DNA from 3 places in the Clostridium thermarum genome. Region 1 is predicted to be linked to each of the others. Evidence: predicted binding sites of a transcription regulator. Region 1 holds the regulator's gene; each other region holds the start of a gene.

Region 1 (7,738 bases):
CTTGGACTATTAGAGATCAATGAAGCTGCTGAGATAGTACAGCAGGCAGCAGACCCGGATGCTAACATCATCTTCGGAGCAGTTATCGATGAGAACCTTAAGGATGAAATAAGAATTACCGTCATTGCTACAGGCTTTGAAAATGATAAACATGAGCAAAAAAAGCTAATTTTTGATACTCCAAAGGACGATAAGAAGCCTCTTGAAGAAGTGGCTTCAACAAGAGATTACAATGACAACGAACTGGAGATTCCTGCGTTTTTAAGAAAGCAAAGAAGATAAGTAGTTTAGGACCATACATTTATGTATGGTCTATTTTTATTATCTTTTTGTATGATAAAAAATAATCCTCAGATACATTTTTATTGGCACTTATAGGTTTTGATGTAGAAATATAACATATAAAATAGTGTAAACAGAGGACAATTGTGACAAAATTTTGCTTTCAATGGATATATAATATCCTTAGGGAGTAAATAGGGGTTGATGCTGTTGATTGTATGGGTAGATGTAATGATATTAGAAAATATAATAGTCAATTATTTTTTGCTTATAATAACAGCTCAAACATTGAGTATAAAGCTTAAAAATATTAGAGCGATAATTTCCTCTGCCGCAGCAGGGCTTTATACTTTAGTTATTTTCTATGATAAATTAAAATTTTTCACTATACTTCCTATAAAGCTTTTGGTTGTCATATTAATAATATATGGTGCCTTTGGCAAAAATAAGCTTATTTTTATTCTGAAAAGTACATTAATATATCTATTATATACTTTTGTATTAGCAGGACTAATCTTTTTTTTAGAATATAGAAATATGGGAAACCCGGCCTATGGGTATTATGAAAACTTTAATACAAAGTGGCTTATAATTGCGCTGATGTTACTTTATATTATTATATATAGAGTTTTTAGTTTTATAATAAGCAGGAGAAAGCTTAACAACTATACTTATAATGTAGAGATATTTACAAAGTCCAGCAGTTTTACAGTTAGTGCACTGTTAGATACAGGAAATGAATTAAAGGAACCAATTACTAATCTTCCTGTGATTATAGTAGAGAAAAGCGCGGTATCAGATATTGATACCAGCCTGTATGAAAAGCTATATATACCTTATAAAGTAGTAAGTGGACAAGCAAGTTTTCTGGAAGCCTTTAAACCGGAAAAAGTTAAGATAAGCTACGACAAGGATAATTTTCAGTATAAAAATGCCGTAATCGGGATTAGCGATATAAAATTAAGTGAATTCAATGAATATCAGGCACTATTATCAAGAGACATTATATGAGGGGTGGAGAAACTATGATGGGATTATTATCATTTTTCAGTAAGTTAGTATTAAAAATAAAATTTCTTTACAAGAGGCTTTACTACATAGGTGGAAACGATGCACTACCCCCGCCACTTTCAAAGGAAGAGGAAGATTCCCTGGTAATAAAACTGGTGGAAGGCGACGAAAGTGTCCGGTCCGTTTTAATAGAACGAAATTTAAGACTGGTTGTCTATATAGCAAGAAAATTTGAAAATACTGGAGTTGGTGTTGAGGATCTAATATCAGTGGGTACAATTGGACTAATAAAAGCTGTAAATACCTTCGATCCTGAGAAAAAAATTAAATTAGCTACTTATGCTTCCAGATGTATAGAGAACGAAATACTAATGTATCTTAGAAGAAATAGCAAGGTCAAAGCCGAAATTTCCTTCTATGAGCCACTTAATATAGATTGGGACGGCAATGAACTGTTATTGTCCGATATTCTGGGAACTGAAAATGATATAGTATATAATCTTATAGAAGATGAAATTGACAAGCAGCTATTGGTACTGGCTATGAAAAGACTCAATGAAAGAGAAAAGGAAATTGTAAGCTTAAGATTTGGACTTAATGGCAGCGGGGAAAAGACCCAAAAGGAGGTTGCTGATATGCTGGGCATATCCCAATCCTATATTTCAAGGCTTGAAAAGAGAATCATTAAAAGGTTAAAGAAAGAAATAAATAAAATGATATAGTTTGTCTTTAGTATAAAAAGGCGCTTCCCAGGAGATAATTTTAAATGCAATTACTCTAAAGGGGCGATGACTTGATGATGATTAACAAGGTTGAAATATGTGGTGTAAATACCTCAAAGCTCCCGGTGTTAAAAGAACCCGAAATGCGGGCTCTATTGGAGGAGATGAAAAAAGGCAATAGTGAAGCCCGGGAAAAGTTCATAAAGGGTAACCTCAGATTAGTATTGAGTGTAATTCAAAGATTTAACAATAGAGGAGAAAACGTTGATGATTTATTTCAGGTAGGCTGCATCGGGTTAATGAAAGCCATTGATAATTTTGATTTGAGCCAGAATGTACGATTTTCTACATATGCAGTGCCTATGATTATTGGTGAGATAAGAAGATACTTAAGGGATAACAACTCTATAAGAGTTAGCCGTTCACTGCGAGATATAGCATACAGAGCTCTTCAAGTGCGAGACAAAATGGTAAATGACAACAACAAAGAACCTACAATCTCTGAGATTGCTAAGGAGTTAAAGGTACCAAGAGAAGAGGTTGTCTTTGCGCTTGATGCTATTCAAGATCCGGTTTCCCTTTTTGAGCCAATTTATCATGATGGTGGCGATGCCATATATGTGATGGATCAAATAAGCGATAATAAAAACATGGATGAAAGTTGGTTGGAGAATATATCTATAAAAGAGGCAATGAAAAAACTTAATGACAGAGAAAAGCTTATCTTGACATTGAGATTCTTTGACGGTCGTACCCAAATGGAAGTAGCAGATGAAATAGGAATATCCCAGGCTCAAGTATCGAGATTGGAAAAGACAGCCTTAAGGCATATGAGAAAATATGTTTAAACTTATTATTTATTTACAGGACTGTATCAAGGGGAGAAGCTTGATATGGTCCTTTTTTATCTGAAAAGAATTTAAGAGGGTTGTTTAAGAGAATGTGTTCTATACAATGGTATCTATGAATCATTGATTGGAATGTCAATTTTAGAAAATATATATGGCATCCAGGTTTTTAATGATTAAATGCATAGCTTATTAATTTTGCACATATATTTTAATGAGATTTTTATAAACGAAGGGGGTAGGTTTAAGTGGATAACAATAGCAATATGTACTCCATAAACAATTTAAGGGTAATGGAAGTAATCGACATAAATACCGGTGCTAAAATTGGATATATAAAGGATATTAAGATAGATTGTGATGAATATAGAATTGAGTCTTTGCTGCTTCCTATGCAAAAAAGCTCCTGGTTTGGAAAGCAGAACATGCTGGAAATACCCTGGTCTAAAGTTAAAAAGGTAGGGATAGATGTAATCCTTGTGGATGCTGATAGTACAGCCGGTGCAGAGTGATTTTCTGATAGAAGTATAAATGCAAGCTGTTGTTGCATGGAATAGTTGTAAGAAATTGTGAAATATAATATTAATGGGTAGTTAGACAGGCTTTAAGTGGTCTGTCTATTTATTTTAAGACAAAGCAAACTGTTTAAAATATTATTGTAAGCTTTATCACATTTATGCGATAATGTAATAAAAGCTTTTGAGAGGTGTGATAGCATATGAAGTGTCCTTACTGCGGATTTGAGGAAAGTAAAGTTGTGGACTCCAGATCTACAGAAGATAATATGTCCATAAGAAGAAGGCGTGAATGTCTCAGCTGTGCAAAGAGATATACTACCTATGAAAAGATAGAGGACTTACCTATATTAGTCATAAAGAAAGATCAAAGAAGGGACTATTTCGATAAATCAAAAATAATAAACGGGCTTATAAAGGCTTGTGAAAAAAGGCCTGTATCAAGGGCGCAAATTGAGTCAATTGCTGAAGACGTAGAAAAGAGAATAAGTAATCAGATGCTTACAGAAGTAAAGTCCGAGTATATTGGCGAGGTAATAATGGAGAACCTAAAAAATATAGATGAAATAGCATATGTGAGATTTGCTTCCGTCTATAGACAATTTAAGGATGTCAATACCTTTATAGAAGAGATAAAAAAGCTTATGTCTACAAAATAGGTATGTTAAATTGTCGTTAACTAGGTTAAATCTATATATATAGGCTTGCAATGGATAATTAATTTATGCAACAATATATTATGAGGTTGATTCAATGAAAATAGATTATATGGATGGATTTCAATACATCAAATTTGTTCAGGGGAAGGCAAATATCATATTTTTTACTGCATATAATGATGCGGATTTTAATATGATATCTGATAACTTTACCAATAATATCAATAAGGTTCAAGAAATGTTTGGCCTTAGGGATGTAGGCTACTCCAAGCAGGTACACGGTGATGTCATAAATATATATGACGGCTCGGTGAAATGTGGAGATGCCATACTTACAAAGGAAAAGCGAGTAGCAATAGGCGTATTTACTGCAGACTGTGTTCCGGTGATTATATACGATGCTGCACGGGACTTATGTGCAGCAGTACACAGCGGCTGGAAGGGAACTTACAGCCAAATTTCCTACAGCACAATAAATAAAATGATGCAGGAATTTGGATCTAAGGCCGAAGATATTTCTGTCTATATTGGACCCCATATGAGGTGCTGCTGCTATGAGGTAGGACAGGAGTTAATGGATAAATTTACTTCGGATGATTTGTATAAATCAGATGAAATAGTAGTAGATAGAAGGCTTAATTTAGCTAAGTGTATAGAGCTGCAGTGTATAAAATCCGGTGTAAGCAAAGATAAAATCTATGATGTAAACTTGTGTACCGGATGCTCTGAAAGAACATCGGGCATTAAGCTTCATTCCTTTAGGACAAGGAAAGACCAAAGCGGCAGATTATTTTCACTAGTATATATGGAAGAATAAATGGAGGTTTTTTATGCCGGAAGAAAAAATTTTAGTGGTAGACGATGAGGCAAATATTTTAGAACTGATAAGATTCAATTTGGAGAACAATGGTTATAAGGTATTAACGGCCCAAAATGGTGCGGAAGCCCTAAAAATAGCAAAGACAGAGCAACCAAGCTTGATGCTTTTAGACTTGATGCTTCCCGGTATGGATGGTTACGATGTTTGCAAGGAAATAAGAAGAGATAAGCAAATGTCTCAGATTCCCATCATTATGATAACTGCAAAGGGCGAGGAGATTGATAAGATTTTGGGCCTGGAGCTGGGGGCTGATGACTATATTACAAAGCCCTTTTCCATAAGAGAGCTCATGGCCAGAGTTAAAGCTGTACTGAGGAGAACCAGCGTTCAACCTAATGATGACTCCTATAAATTTGGCAACATTACAGTAGACTTTCAGAAACATGAGATCCTCAAAAAAGGTGAAAAACTGGAACTGACCTTAAAGGAATTTGAGCTTCTGGAAATATTAATAAAAAACAAGGGCCACGTCATGACCCGGGACTTTCTGTTAGATAAGATATGGGGTTATGAATACATTGGAGAAACCAGAACCGTGGATGTGCATATAAGACATCTTAGGCAGAAGATTGAGGAGGATGACAAGAATCCTGTGTATATAGAGACCATAAGAGGAATAGGTTATAGATTTAACTTTGGTGATTGACATGAAAAAGAAGCTTATGTTTTTTATACTCTCTACCATAGTATTTTGCCTGGCCCTAACTATAGCCCTGTATGTCCTTATATCCAACTATGAATACACTGAAATCAAGAAAAAGGAACTTGCCTTGAATAATGAAATAATATCTAAGATTATTAAAGAGTATAAAATTGACATTAGTTCAGGTAAACTTCCTTTTTCTTCTGAGTTAGAGAAATATGATTATAGGCTTACTATCATTGACAAGGATGGCCACGTTATTTATGAAACTCAGAAAACCAGTGAATCTATGGAAAAGCATAATGAAAGTAGTGAAGTAACTGAAGCAAGAGCAAAAGGGTTAGGAATAAGTATAAGGTATAGTTCTAGCTTAAGAAAGAACATGATTTATGTTGCTACTAGGTTAGATGGGAACATTATTATTAGAAGCTCAAAACCTATTGAGACCTTAAGTGCAATCAATACCAAATATTTAAAGTACTATATTATATTGATAATAGTAATCTTGGCCATGACCCTTGCCATATCCTCCAGACTCTCCTATATCATTATAAAGCCCATAAAAGATTTACAGTATATAACTGGCAGAGTTGCTAAAGGGGAACTGGAAAAAAGAGTAGTGGTAACTTCCAAGGATGAAATCGGACAACTTGGAAAGACCTTTAACTACATGGCAAGTCGACTTCAGGACACTCTTAAGGACTTAGTAGATAAGCAGAATAAGCTGGAGGCTATACTAAAGAGCATGGACAGTGGAGTAATAGCCATAGATAGAAATAACCGTATAATGATGATAAACCCCTATGCAAAGAAGATATTCGGTATTGATAAGGATATTATCGGAAAAAAATTGGTTGATCATATAAAAGATCTGGTAATTGACGAGCTTCTCCATGGTGCGGACGGTTCACAGCGGGAAATTAGAGTATCATACCCCCATGAAAAGATTTTGAGGATAAGAACAGCGGAGTTAGTAAATAACAGTGAGCACATGGGAACAGTGGCTGTGGTGCAGGATATTACAGAAATAAAAAGACTGGAACATATGAGGTCGGATTTCGTGGCTAACGTGTCCCATGAATTAAAAACTCCATTAACATCTATTAAAGGCTTTGCGGAAACCCTCAAATATGTAGAGGACAAAGCCACTAAGGAGAAGTTCTTAGACATAATAAATGATGAGGCGGAAAGGCTCACCAGATTGATAAACGATATATTAACACTGTCAGATTTAGAGAACCATATAGAAGAAAGAAAAGAACTTATAGATGTTAAAGAAACAATAATGCAGGTATATAATTTAATGAAGCAAACCGCAGAGGATAAAACCATAAACCTTGAATTCGACTTACAGCAGGGATGTAGAATTTTAGGCAGTACTGATAAGTTCAAGCAAATGATGATTAACTTAGTGGACAATGCCATAAAATACTCCGAAACCGGCGACAACGTGGAGATTGGTTGCGCCCAGGAGGAAGAACATTGCGTAATTTGGGTAAAGGACAATGGAGTGGGTATACCTAAAGATCATATACCAAGAATTTTTGAAAGGTTTTATAGGGTTGACAAGGCCAGGTCCAGAGCCAAAGGAGGTACCGGCCTAGGCTTGGCCATAGTCAAGCACATTGTCATTGGCTTAAAGGGCACCATTGATGTTGAAAGTGAATTAGGTCAGGGTAGCAAGTTTACAATTAAAATACCGGTGGTATAGTAAAGAAATGGTTTTAAATCAACATTCTTTCGATAATTACTATACTTCCGACTTTAACTTGTATAGATAGGCATTGAGAGTTTCTGAACCAATGAGCATAGTAGCTATATAGAATACAACGAAGAAGGGCATTATGCTTATTGATGTTCTAGATGCAATTACTCCAAGCAGCGGCGGCAAGAAGGTGCTTCCCGTGTAGGCAAAGGCCATTTGGTAACCCATAAGCATTTGTGAGTTTTCCTTTCCAAAACGTACAGGAGTTTCGTGCAGCATGCAGGGATAAATAGGCGCGCAGCCTAGTCCCACTAGCATAAAGCCAAACAGGGAGAATATAGATGGCAGTGGTAGCAACAATAAGAGAGCACCACACAATGCTATAGTTTGTCCAGTACGGATCATCATGCGGTTACTCATTTTCAGAGTTAAAAATCCGCTGATAAATCGGCCAACCGTAATGCCGGTATAAT
Region 2 (7,738 bases), 220 kb from region 1:
GAGATTCCCTAAGACCTTCGGCTCTTCTGATATTTGCTTCTTTTTCTGCCTCTGCAGTAAGAATTTTAGCCTGCTTTTCACCTTCTGCTCTTGCAATCTCTGCAGCTTTTTGACCTTCTGCTTGCAGGATAGCTGCTCTCTTATCTCTTTCAGCTCTCATTTGTTTTTCCATGGCCTGCTGAATTTCTGCAGGTGGTATTATGTTTTTAATTTCAACAGATAATATTTTTATACCATAGGCATCGGTAATTTCGTCAATTATCTGCAGCAACTTTGAATTGATTTTATCTCTTCCGGATAAAACATCATCTAGTGTCATTTCACCAACAATGTTACGCATATTTGTTATAGTTGAGTATATGATACCATGGTGGAAATTCTCTATGTTATATACTGCATCTTTGGCATTCATTACTTTGTAGAATATTACGTTGTCTATTGAAATTTTTACATTATCCTTTGTAATAACGCTTTGCGGTTCTATATCAAGAATTTGCTGCTTGGTTGAAACCTTTTTTCTAACAAAATCTATGAAAGGAATGGTAAAATGCCAACCTGGCTCAAGTACTTTATAGAATTGACCCAACCTTTCAAGTATATAAACCTCTCCAGTATTAACAACCTTAACTGAAGATAACACACCTAGAAAAACAATAGCTAATATTATTACTAAAATAATTTCTGGTCCCATAATACATCCTCCTAAAAATTAAATCTTTTTAATGGTTAATTTATTTCCCTCAATTCCTGTTATTTTAACCTTGTCACCTTTTCTAATTAACTCTCCTTCGTTCTTAACTGTCCAGTATATGCCATCAATTTTTATATTAGCTTTATCTGTCACATCTTCTTCCATGAGTAATTCTCTGCCGATATAGCCTTGCTCAGTTGTAGGCGATTTTGCCACTGTTTTTTTTAGGGTATTCTTCACCAGCGGATATCCAACAATTATAAACAGTGTGCTTACAATGATGAATGCAACCAGTTGTATGGTGAACGAATATCCTAGTAAATTGGCTATAATTGCCGCTATAGTGCCCACAGCAATCCAAACAAAAATAAAGGCGCTGGTTACTATGTCTACAACTACTGAAATAATACCAATTATAAGCCAAAGTACCATATTTTTATCCATAAAACCCCTCCTTCCCTATAATTTTATTATACATGAAATGTCTTATAATTAATACTTTTTTTATCATTTGTATTCGCTGTTTACGATATTATTATATGCTATATATTACAATTTGTAAAGGGTAGATATATCATTATATAAGTTAAAATAAACCATATAAAGAGATTTTGAATAAATTTCACATATTTACTATAAATTAATAAGAATATCGTAGAATTATATCAATTATTGTTAAAAATAATATTACAGGTTATAATCTATCTATATCAGTTTTAAATGGTTATTGGAGTGATAGTAATGAACTACATAAGAGTTGGCACAGCCTGCCCTACTACAAGGGTGGCAGATATTCAGTATAATACAGAGCAAATATGCAAGCTATTGGAACAAGGATTTTCATTAAGTACTAAGCTCTTAGTTTTCCCTGAGCTATGCATTACCTCTTATACCTGCGGAGATTTGTTTCTCCAACAACAATTGATAGAGGAAGCAAAGAGGGCTTTACAAGTTATATGCACTCAAAGTATTGGAAAGGATATGCTAATAGTTGTTGGTGCACCACTGCATTATTTAAATGCATTATATAACTGTGCCTTTGTTATTTTCGAAGGCAAAGTTTTGGGAATTATACCAAAGAGCTTCATCCCAAATTACACAGAGTTTTATGAAAAAAGATGGTTTTCTGAAGGAAATAATATTATAGACAAAGAAGTGGATCTACCCTTTCAAAATAAGATTCCATTTGGAATAAATCTAATGTTTTCCAGCGGATGCTATAAATTTTCTTTTGAGATCTGTGAAGACCTATGGGTTGTGATACCGCCAAGCAGTAACGCAGCTTTAGCTGGAGCTAATATTATCGGTAATCTTTCAGCTTCAAATGAACTTGTTAGCAAATCAAACTATAGAAGAGATCTGGTGCTTTCACAGAGTGCTCGTTGTTATTGTGCTTACTTATATGCCTCTAGTGGTGTTTTTGAATCTACAACGGATCTTGTTTTCAGCGGACATATGCTTATTTCTGAAAATGGTTCCTTATTAAAAGAAAACAGACGGTTTGAGCGTGAAAATGAAATAATTACTGCAATAGTTGATGTAGACAGATTGAATAATGAAAGGCTCCGAAACACTAGTTTTCGTACCCATTCCTTTAAAATGCCATATGATTTCATAGATATAAAATTCCAGTATAGCAATACAGAGATAGCTGTATTTGACAGATTTGTCGATAAACATCCTTTTGTACCCTCTGATCCTAAGTTTAGGCAGGAGCGTTGTGAGGAGATTTTTAATATACAAACTGCAGGCTTAGCAAAAAGAATTCAACACAGCGGTGCTAAAAAAGCAGTGATAGGAATATCCGGTGGCTTAGATTCTACATTAGCCCTATTGGTTGTGATAAAGACCTTTGACATGTTAGGTTTGTCCAGAGAAAATATTGTTACAGTAACTATGCCTGGTTTTGGTACAACGGACAGGACTTACAATAATGCCGTAGAGCTGTGTATGAAACTAAATACAGACTTACGTGAGATAAATATAGTAAATGCTAGTCTGCAGCATTTTAAAGATATAGGACACCCTGCTGAAATACATGATGTCACCTATGAGAATGTTCAGGCACGTGAGCGTACTCAAATACTTATGGACATAGCAAATAAGGAAAACGGATTAGTGATTGGTACCGGTGACCTTTCGGAACTAGCCTTAGGTTGGTGCACTTACAATGGAGACCATATGTCCATGTATGGTGTAAACTCTTCTATTCCAAAGACACTGGTAAGGTATTTGGTAGAGTATGCTGCCCTATATGTGTTTGATAAAGCTATTTCTGATATTCTTTTAGATGTTATCAATACTCCTGTGAGTCCTGAACTGTTACCTAAAGATAAAAATGGTGAGATATCACAAAAGACAGAAGATATTATTGGACCCTATGAACTGCACGATTTTTTCCTATACTATTTTATAAGACAGGGAGCTACGCCTGAGAAAATATGTTTTCTTGCAATTCATGCCTTTCAAGGCACTTACAGCGAAGAAGAGATAAAAAAGTGGCTTAATAAATTTATTTCTAGATTCTTCACCCAGCAATTTAAGCGTTCAGCTCTTCCTGATGGACCAAAGGTTGGAACTATTAGTCTTTCTCCTAGAGGTGATTGGAGAATGCCTTCAGATGCAAGCATGAATTCATGGGTTTAATGTAAGGAGGTTGCTTTATTGGAAATAAAAAGAGTTGGGAGAAATTCTCCTATAAAGTCCGAAGAAAAGAAAAGTATAGAGTTAAAAAAGGATTTTTCACAAAACTTCAATTTTGCCCGTGATAAAAGAAGTGAGGAAGAATTGAAGAGGATTCAAGAGGACATCAAAAAGAAAGGTGCCAGACTGATAATCACAAAATCCTATGCTGACGTAAAAGCCTATAAGAATCTTATTAAAGAATATTTAAACTCTGTACTGCAGCATATGTATAATATAAAGAAAGACATAAGCTTTTGGCAGACTCAATACTTTATAACTATAGAGACCATAGATAAAAAACTTGAAGAGTTAACGAAACTTCTTTTACAGGAAGAAAAAGATAACTTGTCAATAGCGGGAACTATTGATGAGATAACTGGACTGGTATTGGATATTTACAGATAGGATGCTTCTTAGGTGACAATGTAAAAAGTATGGTTTATGATAATTCACATTTGACAATGGACGATTGACAATTTTTGTAGAAATTCAGTTCTGCTGAATTTTATCCATAATTGTCCATTGTCAAATGTTTATTGTCAATTATTACAGGTACTTCACTAGGATCTCTACAGCCTTCTCCAAATACGTTTGATCTATTTTTGAAAACCTGTCAAATACAGGACTGTCAATATCCAGTACGCCTAGTAGTTTATCATCTTTTATGATAGGTATAACTATCTCCGAATTTGAAGCGCTGTCACATGCGATGTGTCCATCAAACTCATGTACATTAGCAACTCTTTGGGTTGCTTTTAATTTTGCTGCAGTTCCGCAGACTCCGCTGCCAATCTCTATTCTACAGCAAGCTGGAAGGCCTTGAAAAGGACCAAGCACCAATTCTCCATCCTTATATAGGTAGAATCCTACCCAGTTTGTTTCCTCTAATGCAGACTTTATTATTGCTGATGTATTGCTTAGATTAGCAATAAAATCTGATTCGGATTTTAACTGTCCTTCTATGAGTAACAGCATTAGGTTGTATTTATCTTCAATTTTCATATCTTTAAAGTTATCTACGTTTATCATTATATTCCCCCATCATCTTTATGTAGTGTTCTGCAGAACTTCTCAGTTTTTTATATTCTTCTTCAGTAAGATTTCTAATTATTTTTGCAGGAGATCCCATACAAAGTACACCTTCTGGTATTTCTTTTCCTCCGGGAATTAGTGAGCCGGCTCCGATAATTGTGTTTTTCCCTATTTTACAATTGTTCATTATAATTGATCCCATTCCAATCAGGCAATTGTCCCCTATCTCTGCACCGTGTATAATGGCATTGTGGCCAATGGTCACATATTTGCCTATAATGGTTGGTGCAGTGTCTTTGCTTCCATGGATTACGGAATTGTCCTGTATATTTGTCCCCTCTCCAACGGTAATATAATTGTCATCCCCTCTTAGAACAGCACCAAACCAAATACTGCAATTTTTTTCTATGGTTACATAACCTATTATATGACTACCTTCGGCTATAAAAACATCTTCAGCCACCTTAGGGTATATTCCCTTGTAAATATGGAGCATAGAAACGCCTCCTATTCTTGTTTTTTCTCTTTTAATTCTGCTTAAATTTCCGTATTTTTAGACATATTATTCTTTTTGTTTCTTAATACTTATTATTTATTGTGTTTATTATAGAATTGTCATATAATATTTATTGTGCACACAATATATTGTATTGAGTGTGCATGTTGACACAATATATTGAGTTGTTTTTGGAGGTGTACAATGGAAAGTATTAAAAACTTACTTACTAGATATTATACTAAAGAATTAGAAAAAAATAAAACTAAAACTGTATATGATTTATTTAAATGGAAAAGGGTCGATGTCATTTTAAAGGATTATAAAAGCGGTAAAGTGCTGGTAGATATGAAAAACCTTGAGTTCCCGGAACACTACTCACAAAATGCCTGTGATATAATAGCCTCTAAGTATTTTAGAAAAGCTGGAGTACCAAATGAAGTAGGCTATGAAAACAGCATGAGAATGGTTGCTCATAGAATGGTTAAGTTTTGGAGTACAGCTCTAAAGGATGAAGGATTGATAGAAAACGATGAGGAAGAGGCAATATTCTACGATGAAATGGTCTATGCATTATTAAGCCAATTGTATGCACCTAACTCTCCTCAATGGTTTAACACCGGTTTGAATTTAGCCTATGGAATCACTGGTGAATCAAATGATACATATTATTTTGACCCTATAAAGAGAAAAGTTGTAAAGTCTAAAGATGCTTACAGCAGAACACAAGCTTCTGCTTGTTTTATATTATCCATTGAAGATAAGCTGCTAGGACCCCATTCTATTACAGAGCAATATGTTACTGAGACTAAGCTGTTTAAAGGAGGCTCCGGTACCGGCACCAACTTCTCCACAATCAGAGCCGTTGGCGAAAAGCTATCCGGTGGCGGTGTTTCATCAGGCCTCATGAGCTTTTTAAAGGGATTAGATAGAAATGCAGGTGCAATAAAATCCGGTGGAACAACCAGAAGAGCTGCAAAAATGGTATGTTTAGACATAGATCACCCTGAAATAGAGGAATTTATTACTTGGAAGTCAAAGGAGGAAATGAAGGTACGTGCTTTGGCCAAGATGGGTTATGACACAGACATGGATGGCGAAGCCTATCAGACAGTTTCCGGTCAGAACAGCAACAACTCACTAAGACTTAGCGATGAATTTATGATGAAAGTTGCTAATCTTGACAAGAATCCGGAGGTTACAATAAAGCTAAAGGGAAGAAAAGACTCCTCCGTAGACAGAGAGGCTAAGGTTAAAGACCTGTGGGAAATGTTTAATAAGGCTGCTTGGGAGTGCGCAGACCCTGCCCCTCAGTTTAACGATACTTTTAATGCATGGCACACTTGTCCAAATGGAGAAGATGGTGTTTATAACGCCCCTTATAATAGAATTAATTCCACAAATCCATGTGGTGAATATGCTTTTTTAGACGATACCTCCTGTAATTTAGCTTCTATAAATATATATAGGTTTTACGACAATGATACAAAGGCCTTCGATATTGAAGGATATATGCATACTATATCACTGGTACAGCTTATATTAGAAGCATCCATACATTTTGGTCAATTTCCTACTGAGGATATTGCTAGAAAGACTTATTTGTTTAGAACTACCGGCTTAGGTATATCTAACTTGGCTTCTCTTTTAATGGTAATGGGTTTACCCTATGATTCAGATGAAGCTAGGAATGTAGCAGCAGGCTTAACGTCATTGTTAACTGCGCAATCCTACTCTGTATCAGCTCTAATGGCAAAAAAAGTTGGTCCTTTCGAAAAGTTTGAATTAAATAAAGAGCATATGCTAAGGGTTATAAGGAACCACTGCAGGGTGTCAGGAGCACTAGACGGTGAATATGAGGGGTTAAACTATAAACCAGTGGAAATCAATCATGAAATATTAAACAAGTGTAAACTTGAGAATTTAAGTGACGTTGTAAAAAATACGTGGATAAAGGCTTTAGAAAACGGAAAAGAGTTTGGGTATAGAAATGCACAGGTTTCAGTAATAGCCCCTACTGGTACAATTTCCTTTGCAATGGATTGCGGAGCAACTTCCATTGAGCCCTTTTTCAGCCACATAGTTTATAAAAAGCTTGTTGGCGGCGGATTTATGACTGTAATTAATCCAGTAATAGAATTAAGCTTAAAGAATTTGGGGTACAGTAAAGAAGAAATTGAGGATATTTTAAATTATGTACTAAGAAGTGAAAAGGTAAAAGCAGGTAACGTAGAATATGACAAAATAATAGATGGTAAACTAGAAGGTGCGCCACACCTTAAACCTGAACACTTACCAATCTTCGATACAGCAAATAAGTGCGGAACCGGCAAAAGATATATTGCACCGGAGGGTCATGTAAAAATGGTAGCAGCTTTAACGCCGGTTATTTCAGGTGCTGTTTCAAAAACAGTAAATCTACCAAAGGACGCTACAATAAAAGACTTTGAAGTTGTTACCTTAACTTCCTGGAAGTTAGGAATAAAGGGTATCACCCTTTACAGGGATTCTTCAAAAGCAAGCCAACCTCTAAATACATCTTTAGAGGAAGGTAAGGAAGTAAATCTTGAGAATTTGACTTATGATGCTCTTTTAAAGTATGCAAAAGAAATGCAGCAAAACAGCGGTTATACTAAGAGAAACAAGCCTCAGGGTATAAGGTACGGTACTACACACCCTGCACAAATTGATGATGTAAAGATATATACAACTGTAAACAGAGATGAAAAAGGAAGAATTTGCGAAATATATATAACGACTGATAGAGAAGGAACAATAATTACAGGACTGCTTAATTCTCTATCGAAATCAATATCAGTTATGCTTCAATATAA
Region 3 (7,738 bases), 870 kb from region 1:
TACAAAAATCCTGCCAGCAAGCCAATCTCCGGCCCGTGCACCATGGATAAAAGTATTATTGGTACCATGCTTGCAAGGGTCACACTGCCCCCATAAGGCATCTTTACTATTGCAATCATGCTTAGTACAGTGGAGAGTGCTATTACAATACCTATTTGAGCCATAATCCTTGTATTGATTTTTACTGACTTAATTTTTATTACAGCCAGTATAAGTACAACTACACCCATAAGTGTAATTATAGAAGTGGGATGTTTGAAAATTTCATTGAAATTTTCAGGTAAACTTTTCAAACTTTCGAAAAGCTTGTTCATAAAAATACCTCCTTTTCAAAGGAGCACTACGGGAGGAAATTTAAAAAAGCTATTACCCGTATGGATAATAGCTAAGATAAACTTCTCATCTCTGCTTCCCTACGCTGGTACTAACCAGATCAGGTTTGAGGGTTAACGAATAAAAATTCATTTCTCAGCCCGAGGCACCCCTAGCAACCAATTTATACTATTTTATTGCTAAGTTAATATTATTATATTATCTAGAAAAAGTCAACAAGCTTATCATTGCTTATAGAAGTATTGTTGATGGGTATATCCACAGTATCTCCAATCTTAACGTCCTTCGGAAGACGAGACGTTGAAACGTCAATGGTTTCCCCCGTTTCTAATGCAATAAAAGCATCGGTAATATTTTTATCCAGAACTTTACCTTTCATAAATGAATCACCTCACATATATTGTGCGGCAATTCTGTACAATTATACTTTTTGTGACCTTTTCCTTCAGTTTCGAAAATAGCTTATGCTATTGTGAAGTATTCATTTGCCCTTTCAGTCTGTTTTCCATTAGCTTAACGATAGCTAGCGCTATTATTCCGCCAGCCAAGGCTGTGATAAACTGATTTATTCCCATTAGCTTGGTGGCGGCTTTTTCTGCTTGCTGAGCCAGGCTTAGCAGCTGCAGGAGGGCTTTTACTCCGAAGAAAATTACGCAAAATTTCAGAAAAGCAGCACAGATTACAGAAATCAAGTCAGTGAGCAACATTTCACGTTTAATAAGCTTACGTCCAAAATGAAATACAATAATGAAGGTAATATTGCCCAAGGCTATAACGGGAATTATTGGGCCTAGGGGTTGAGGAAGCTGTCCAAGGGACCAAGCCAGTACCGGAGTCAGCATTGCTACTAGTACAGACCAGCCTAAGCCATTCATTATAAGACAAACTATAAAGATAGTGTTCACCATTGGACCCACAAAGAACTGGCTTAATATGGGATAGGCTCTACCTATGGTTTGAAAAACAATTGCCAAAGCAAGCAAAAGAGAGGTTCTAGTAAGTTTTCTAATATCCATTTTCATGTTACATCACTCCTATTTTATTTCTAGTTTTAAATTATTATCAGCAATATGCCACCAGGTTTTACCGGGCGTAAGAGCTATGGCATTACCTTTTTCGTCTTTCAATACTGTTGGTGATTTATCATCAGCCTTACTCCAAATTACATTAATGCACTTGCCCCCGCTTATGACATAACCGGTGCCTGCACCTGCCAGCTTTATATCTAGTCGTCCGTAATCATCAAGAATCTTTATATCTGTAGTTTGGATTACTATGTTGGAAGCGGTTAATTCTTTACCGTTGGACTTATCTGTGGCAATGATGCCGTCCATATATTTATAGTATAGGCCATCCTTGTAGCTGTAGGAAGTGCTGTAGTACGGGCTTAGCTTTAAGTCTACATTTTCTGCTGAGGCAAGACTTTTATTCCAGGAATCCATATTAAATATCAGAGAAGAAGCTGGCACTTGGATCATACTTTTATTGGTAATAAGTCTTCTTAACTTATCAGCAGAGGTATAGAGATTATGAGGGGCCTTTCGGCTGTCATCTCTCCAATAGTAACCACCATAGCTGAATTCATTCATACTCATAAGTTTCTCATCTTTTATAATGTCCAAGGCTTCTGCACTGCCGCCACAGTGGCCAAAAGGCAGGTTATATTCCTTGGCAAGGGTTAGAAAATAAGGTCTGGCACTTCTGACTGGACCGATTTCCTTTGGCGAAGAGGAATGAAAAACAGCAATGAATCTGGGGATTCCTCCTTCAGCCATAGTTTCATAAATAATGTCTGCTTCCGATAACCCGGATTGTGGACGTGAAGCCCTTGAGTTTTCGATAATAACCATAAAAGGTATGTTCTCACGTGTTTCCTTTGAAATTTCTTCTCCTGTATAGGGGGATAGATACTTGGGGAGTTTTTCCATTTCCTTCTCGTGTGGTGGAGCAGTTGAAGGAGTAGGAGTCGGCTGTGCCTCTTTTTGGCTTATTACCGGAGCTGCAGTTTCAGACTCTTCTCTATCTCCCAGGGCTAAATATCCAACTATAGAGCCCACAATAAGTAACGAAACTGTTGTAAGGAGTCTAATACCCATATTCCGTCCTCGTCTTGTCTTGTTATTCATCAACAAACCTCCAGTCTTGCAGCTAATCTTTAACTTGCACATTGAGTATATAAAAAGTATACCACAACTGTATTTATATGTAAAAGATATAAAATTATGAAAGTTACCAATGTCAACAGTAATATGAATATAAAAAACGGTAAAATAAGGAGGTATTTTGAAGTAATATGTTGTAGCTGAATAGAAAGGAATATTTTCAAATTGCCAATATTTTTTTAGTAGAGTATAATAGCAAAGTACTATATATTGTGTAATGGGGGTTAGTGATATGCTACATGTTGTGAAGAGGGACGGAAGACAGGCAGACTTCAATTCCATCAAAATCACAGAAGCTATAAAAGGTGCTGCACAAGAGATAGCTTTTCAATTAAAAGAAAGTGAAGCCATTGATTTAACACAGAAGGTTATCAAAAAGCTTGAGGATTTAGAATGTGAAGATGTATCAGTGGAACAGATTCAAAATCTTGTAGAAGAGACATTAATTGAAAACGGCTTCATAGAAATAGGGAATGCATATTCAAATTACAGAAAAGAAAGAACCAAGATAAGAGAAATTAAATCTGACTTAATGAAAGCCATCAAACAAATTGGGGTAGAAACAGATAGAGATAACGCTAATGTAGGAAACAACTTTAGTTCAAAATTGCTGAGAATCGCTAGTGAGTCTAACAAGTGGCATAACCTTGCATCCATGCCAAAGCATCTGGCAAAGGCCCATGAAAACGGAGATGTATACTACCATGATCTAGATAGCTACAATTTGACCACAAATTGTTTACATATACCAACCAGAGAGATACTGGAAAGAGGCTTTAATACCGGCTATGGTACAATTAACAAACCTAAGAGAATTGAATCTGCTGCAGAGCTATCCTGTATATTGCTGCAATCAACTCAAAACGATATGTTCGGAGGCCAGTCTCATCCGGATTTTGATAATGATATGGGGATATTCGTAGAGCCTACCAGACAGGAAATAAGGAAAGAACTTGAGGAATTAGGGCTTACAGAAGAACAGATATCAGTTCAAATCCATAAGAAGTTAAGAAAAACAGTAGCTCAGGCCATGCAGGGAATTGTATATAACCTGAACACAATGCATTCCAGAGCAGGGTCGCAGGTACCCTTTTCATCAATTAACATAGGAATACCGGAAACTGCAGATGCAGCCCTGGTATGTGAGATATTCCTTCTTGAATATGAAAAAGGATTGGGAAAAGGAGAGCAGCCTATATTTCCAAACATCATATTCAGAGTGAAGGAAGGGGTAAACAGAGAGAAGGAAGACCCTTACTACTATTTATATGAGCTGGCTTGTAGGGTAGCTGCAAAGAGAATGAATCCAACATTTATGAATCTGGATTCAGATTTTAACAAAGCTTATTACGAAAAAGGTATACTGCCTGCAACCATGGGCTGTAGAACCTATGTTATATCAAATATAAACGGAGAACAGGGCACAAAGGGAAGAGGAAATATAGCACCGGCCACAATAAACTTGCCAAGACTGGGTATTCTGGCAAAAGGTGATATAGATAAATTCTTTGAACTACTGGATAACAGATTGGAGTTATCAAGAGAAGCTTTGATGCATAGATATGGAATATTAAAGAAACTAAAAGTAAAGGACCTACCTTTCGTTGCAGGTCAGGGACTGATGAAGGGGTCAGAAAATCTTTCACCGGAGGATTCAATTGAGCCCATATTAAAACAGGGAACTTGGTCCATAGGTTTCATTGGCTTGGCAGAAACTTTAACTGCCTTAATAGGAAAACATCATGCAGAGGATGAAAGTGCAAGAGAATTAGGTTTGAGAATAATAACTCACATAAGAAATTACACTGATAAAATTACCCAGGAAGATAAGCTGAACTGGAGTACCTATGCAACACCCGCAGAGGGCCTAAGCGGAAGATTTATACTTCAGGATAGAAAGATATTTGGTATGCTACCTGGGGTTACTGATAAGGACTATTACACAAACAGCTACCACGTTCCCGTTGGTTTTCCAATATCAATAAAGGATAAGATTGATATTGAGGCTCCCTTCCACAAGCTATGTAATGCCGGTCACATCACTTACATAGAATTGGATGACATGCCTACCGGCGATGTAATCATGGACATTTTAGACTATGCTTACAAGCATACAAATATAAGCTATATGGGGATTAACTTCCATATAAGATACTGCAGAGAGTGCGGAACATATTTGAACGTCTCACAAAGCAAGTGCCCAAAGTGCGGAAGTCATAATTTACAAGGAGTATCAAGGGTTACCGGTTACCTGAGCTTAGATGAAAGATTTGGTGCCGGCAAGCAGGCAGAGAGAGCAGACAGAATCTCTCACGTCACCAAAAAACATACTTACTAAGAAGGTGAAGGATTATGGAAGAAAAGGTATATGTAAGATTATCCGGCATCGCCTACGAAAGTTTAGTAAATGGCCCCGGTATAAGGAGAGTGCTTTTTTCTCAAGGCTGCAGACATAACTGCAAGGGCTGCTTCAATCCGGATACCCATTGCTTTGATGGAGGAAAGACCTTTTGTGCTGATGATCTGGTAGCAGATATATTGAAAAATCCAATGCTTAAGGGAGTGACCTTCAGTGGCGGAGACCCCCTAGAGCAGGCAGATAAATTTGCATATATAGCAGCAAAGCTAAAGGAAAAGGGACTAAATATATGGTCCTATACTGGATATACCTTTGAGTACATAAGAGAAAATGCCCATAAGTATAAGGGCTGGGAGGAATTTCTAAACAGTATAGATGTACTGGTGGATGGAAGATTTGAGCAGGATAACAGGCCGGAAGGTCTAAAATATAGGGGCTCAGCCAATCAAAGAATAATAGATGTGAAAAATAGTCTCAAATATGGTAAGGTACTTACGCTGGATTACTAAAAGGGAGCCCAAGGGCTCCCTTTGTTAATAGTTGAGTATTAAATATTCATTTATTAAGTGGTATAATTGAAAGTGAAGAAACATATAATGCAGATTAACTATACGGGCTGGTGATAATATTGAGTGAAAACAAAATTAAACATAGAGTAAAACCAAAAAATAAACCTAAAATTAAAAAAGGAAGACTTTTTGTTATTGCATTAGGTATTTCTGCTTTATTTGTTGGACTAATTGGAAGATTGATATATTTAATGGGCTTTGAGGGAGTAGAATACAGGCTTATTGCCCTGAAGCGCCAGATAAAAAACATAGAAATTGCTCCTCAGAGGGGCACTATTGTAGATAGAAATGGATCTGAACTGGCTACAAGTTTAAAAGTGTATAGAATAGATGCGGATTTAAGTGTACTTAAATCCTATCTTGAGAAGGCCAAGCTTTCTGAAGAGGCTGTTACTGAGGATTTGGCAGATATTCTAGACATGGACAAGGCTAAAATGAAAAAGATAATGGATAGCAAGGACAGTAATGGGGAACCGCTTCAATTTGTATCTCTTAAACGCATGGCAGAAATGGATACTGTAGAAAAAGTAAAGGCACTTAAGCTGAAGGGAATCATAATCTCTGATGATATAAAGAGGTTCTATCCCAACGAAAGCTTCCTTGCCAATGTGTTAGGGCACATAAATATGAATGGAGACCCGGTAACCGGGATAGAGTTAAGTTATAATCAGGAACTAACCGGAATGCCGGGGGTAAAAGTTGTTGAAACCGATGCTGTTAACAACAGCTTGCCATATACTGAGTCCGTAGTGATAGAACCTATTAATGGAAAGAGTATCATGCTAACCATAGATGAAAGAATACAGGAACTGGCTGAGAGGGTGGCTAAGAAAACTCTTGAAGATAACAAAGCCGCTTCTGTCAGAATAACCATAATGGACCCCAAGACTGGTGAAGTATTGGCCATGGTAAACTATCCAAGTTATGATCCTAATAATCCTAATGCTGGTGCAGATACGGACCAGGATATACAGGAATTGTGGAAGAATAGAGCTATAAGTGATGTATTTGAGCCGGGGTCTATATTTAAAGTAATAACTGCAGCCGCAGCTCTACATAATCATTCTTTAGAAGGAGGTAAAGAATTTTATTGTAGTGGCAGCATAACTGTAGCAGGTATAACTCTTTATTGTGATAAGAGAGAGGGACACGGCTTACAGGACATTTCTGATATAATCAAAAACTCCTGCAACGTAGGTTTTGTTCAATTAGCGGAAAAGATCGGTAAGGAAAATCTATATAATTATTTAAAGCTCATGGGCTTTAGCACCAAGACCGGTGTAGACTTGCCTGGAGAAAGCGCTGGTGTGGTAAGAAGTCTTGATAATATTGGACCTGTTGACATAGCTACCATAGCTTATGGACATGGATTAGCTGTAACTCAACTACAGTATCTGGCAGCCTTTAATGCCGTTGCCAATGGAGGTACTTGGATTAGACCTCATCTTATGAAAGAAGTGTATCATTACCAAAATGGAGAAAAAGTTGTTGACAAGCAGTATGACAACTATGATGTGAGAACTGTACTGAGTAAAGATCAAGCAGCAGAACTTAGAACCTATATGGAAAAGGTAGTAAAAGAGGGAACTTCCACAGCTACAGATATTCCTGGCTATAGAATTGCCGGAAAGACCGGAACAGCCAGCAAGGTTGATACAGTTACCGGAGGATACCTGGAGGGTAAATATATATCCTCCTTTGCAGGAATGGCTCCTGCAGATGATCCAAAAGTTACACTGATAGTAACTATAGAAGAACCAGACCCGGAAAAGTACTACGCTTCCTTGACAGCAGTTCCAGCTGCAAGACAGCTCTTTGAGGAACTCTTTACAATTATGGGCATCTACCCTAGCTATCCGGAGGAAGTTGGGAAGGAAGCCGCCAAACAGCAAACAAAACTGGATTAATTAGTGATTAGTAATGAGCAATGAGTAATTAAGGATGAAATTCAGCCATTTGGCTGAATTTCTTTAATTAAAAAATCATCATGCAATTTGCATGATGATTTTAAAATATTAGAGATTTTTGGAAACGTAAGTGGAGAAAAATCCACCGAAATTATTCATTATACATTACTCATTACTAATTAGAATAAAGCGTTTTTAGGTGTTCTTGGGAATGGAATTACGTCTCTGATATTACTCATACCTGTGATGTACATTATTATTCTTTCAAAGCCCAGACCGAAGCCGGCATGTTTTGTTCCGCCGTACTTTCTCAGCTCTAAGTACCACCAGTAATCCTCTTTCTTAAGACCTAGTTCATCCATTCTTCTTTCCAATACTTCAAGTCTTTCCTCTCTTTGGCTTCCTCCG

Evidence for each region. Region 1 encodes NrdR, which represses ribonucleotide reductase genes. Its sites were predicted from a motif close to CACNANATNTNGTG; they were not measured.
Region 2: the regulator NrdR is predicted to act here: its motif matches at 5,045-5,058, upstream of FHY60_RS08890 (vitamin B12-dependent ribonucleotide reductase).
Region 3: the regulator NrdR is predicted to act here: its motif matches at 2,697-2,710, upstream of FHY60_RS03610 (anaerobic ribonucleoside triphosphate reductase).

The regions. Positions count from the first base shown of each region.
Region 1 is NZ_CP040924.1:1,719,139-1,726,876, forward strand. Features, by position in the region: gene ftsZ (cell division protein FtsZ) at 1-282, shown strand, start outside; gene spoIIGA (sigma-E processing peptidase SpoIIGA) at 487-1,293, shown strand; gene sigE (RNA polymerase sporulation sigma factor SigE) at 1,308-2,015, shown strand; gene sigG (RNA polymerase sporulation sigma factor SigG) at 2,090-2,863, shown strand; gene FHY60_RS07805 (YlmC/YmxH family sporulation protein) at 3,130-3,375, shown strand; gene nrdR (transcriptional regulator NrdR) at 3,582-4,037, shown strand; gene pgeF (peptidoglycan editing factor PgeF) at 4,132-4,854, shown strand; gene FHY60_RS07820 (response regulator transcription factor) at 4,868-5,563, shown strand; gene pnpS (two-component system histidine kinase PnpS) at 5,565-7,271, shown strand; gene FHY60_RS07830 (MFS transporter) at 7,311-7,738, opposite strand, start outside.
Region 2 is NZ_CP040924.1:1,940,138-1,947,875, forward strand. Features, by position in the region: gene FHY60_RS08860 (SPFH domain-containing protein) at 1-691, opposite strand, end outside; gene FHY60_RS08865 (NfeD family protein) at 710-1,135, opposite strand; gene FHY60_RS08870 (NAD(+) synthase) at 1,433-3,337, shown strand; gene FHY60_RS08875 (YaaR family protein) at 3,356-3,781, shown strand; gene FHY60_RS08880 (GAF domain-containing protein) at 3,923-4,405, opposite strand; gene FHY60_RS08885 (gamma carbonic anhydrase family protein) at 4,389-4,904, opposite strand; gene FHY60_RS08890 (vitamin B12-dependent ribonucleotide reductase) at 5,109-7,738, shown strand, end outside.
Region 3 is NZ_CP040924.1:844,530-852,267, forward strand. Features, by position in the region: gene thiT (energy-coupled thiamine transporter ThiT) at 1-314, opposite strand, end outside; TPP riboswitch at 394-496, opposite strand; gene FHY60_RS17780 (hypothetical protein) at 536-712, opposite strand; gene FHY60_RS03600 (ECF transporter S component) at 801-1,355, opposite strand; gene FHY60_RS03605 (DUF3048 domain-containing protein) at 1,368-2,459, opposite strand; gene FHY60_RS03610 (anaerobic ribonucleoside triphosphate reductase) at 2,728-4,833, shown strand; gene nrdG (anaerobic ribonucleoside-triphosphate reductase activating protein) at 4,848-5,363, shown strand; gene FHY60_RS03620 (peptidoglycan D,D-transpeptidase FtsI family protein) at 5,483-7,330, shown strand; gene asnS (asparagine--tRNA ligase) at 7,510-7,738, opposite strand, start outside.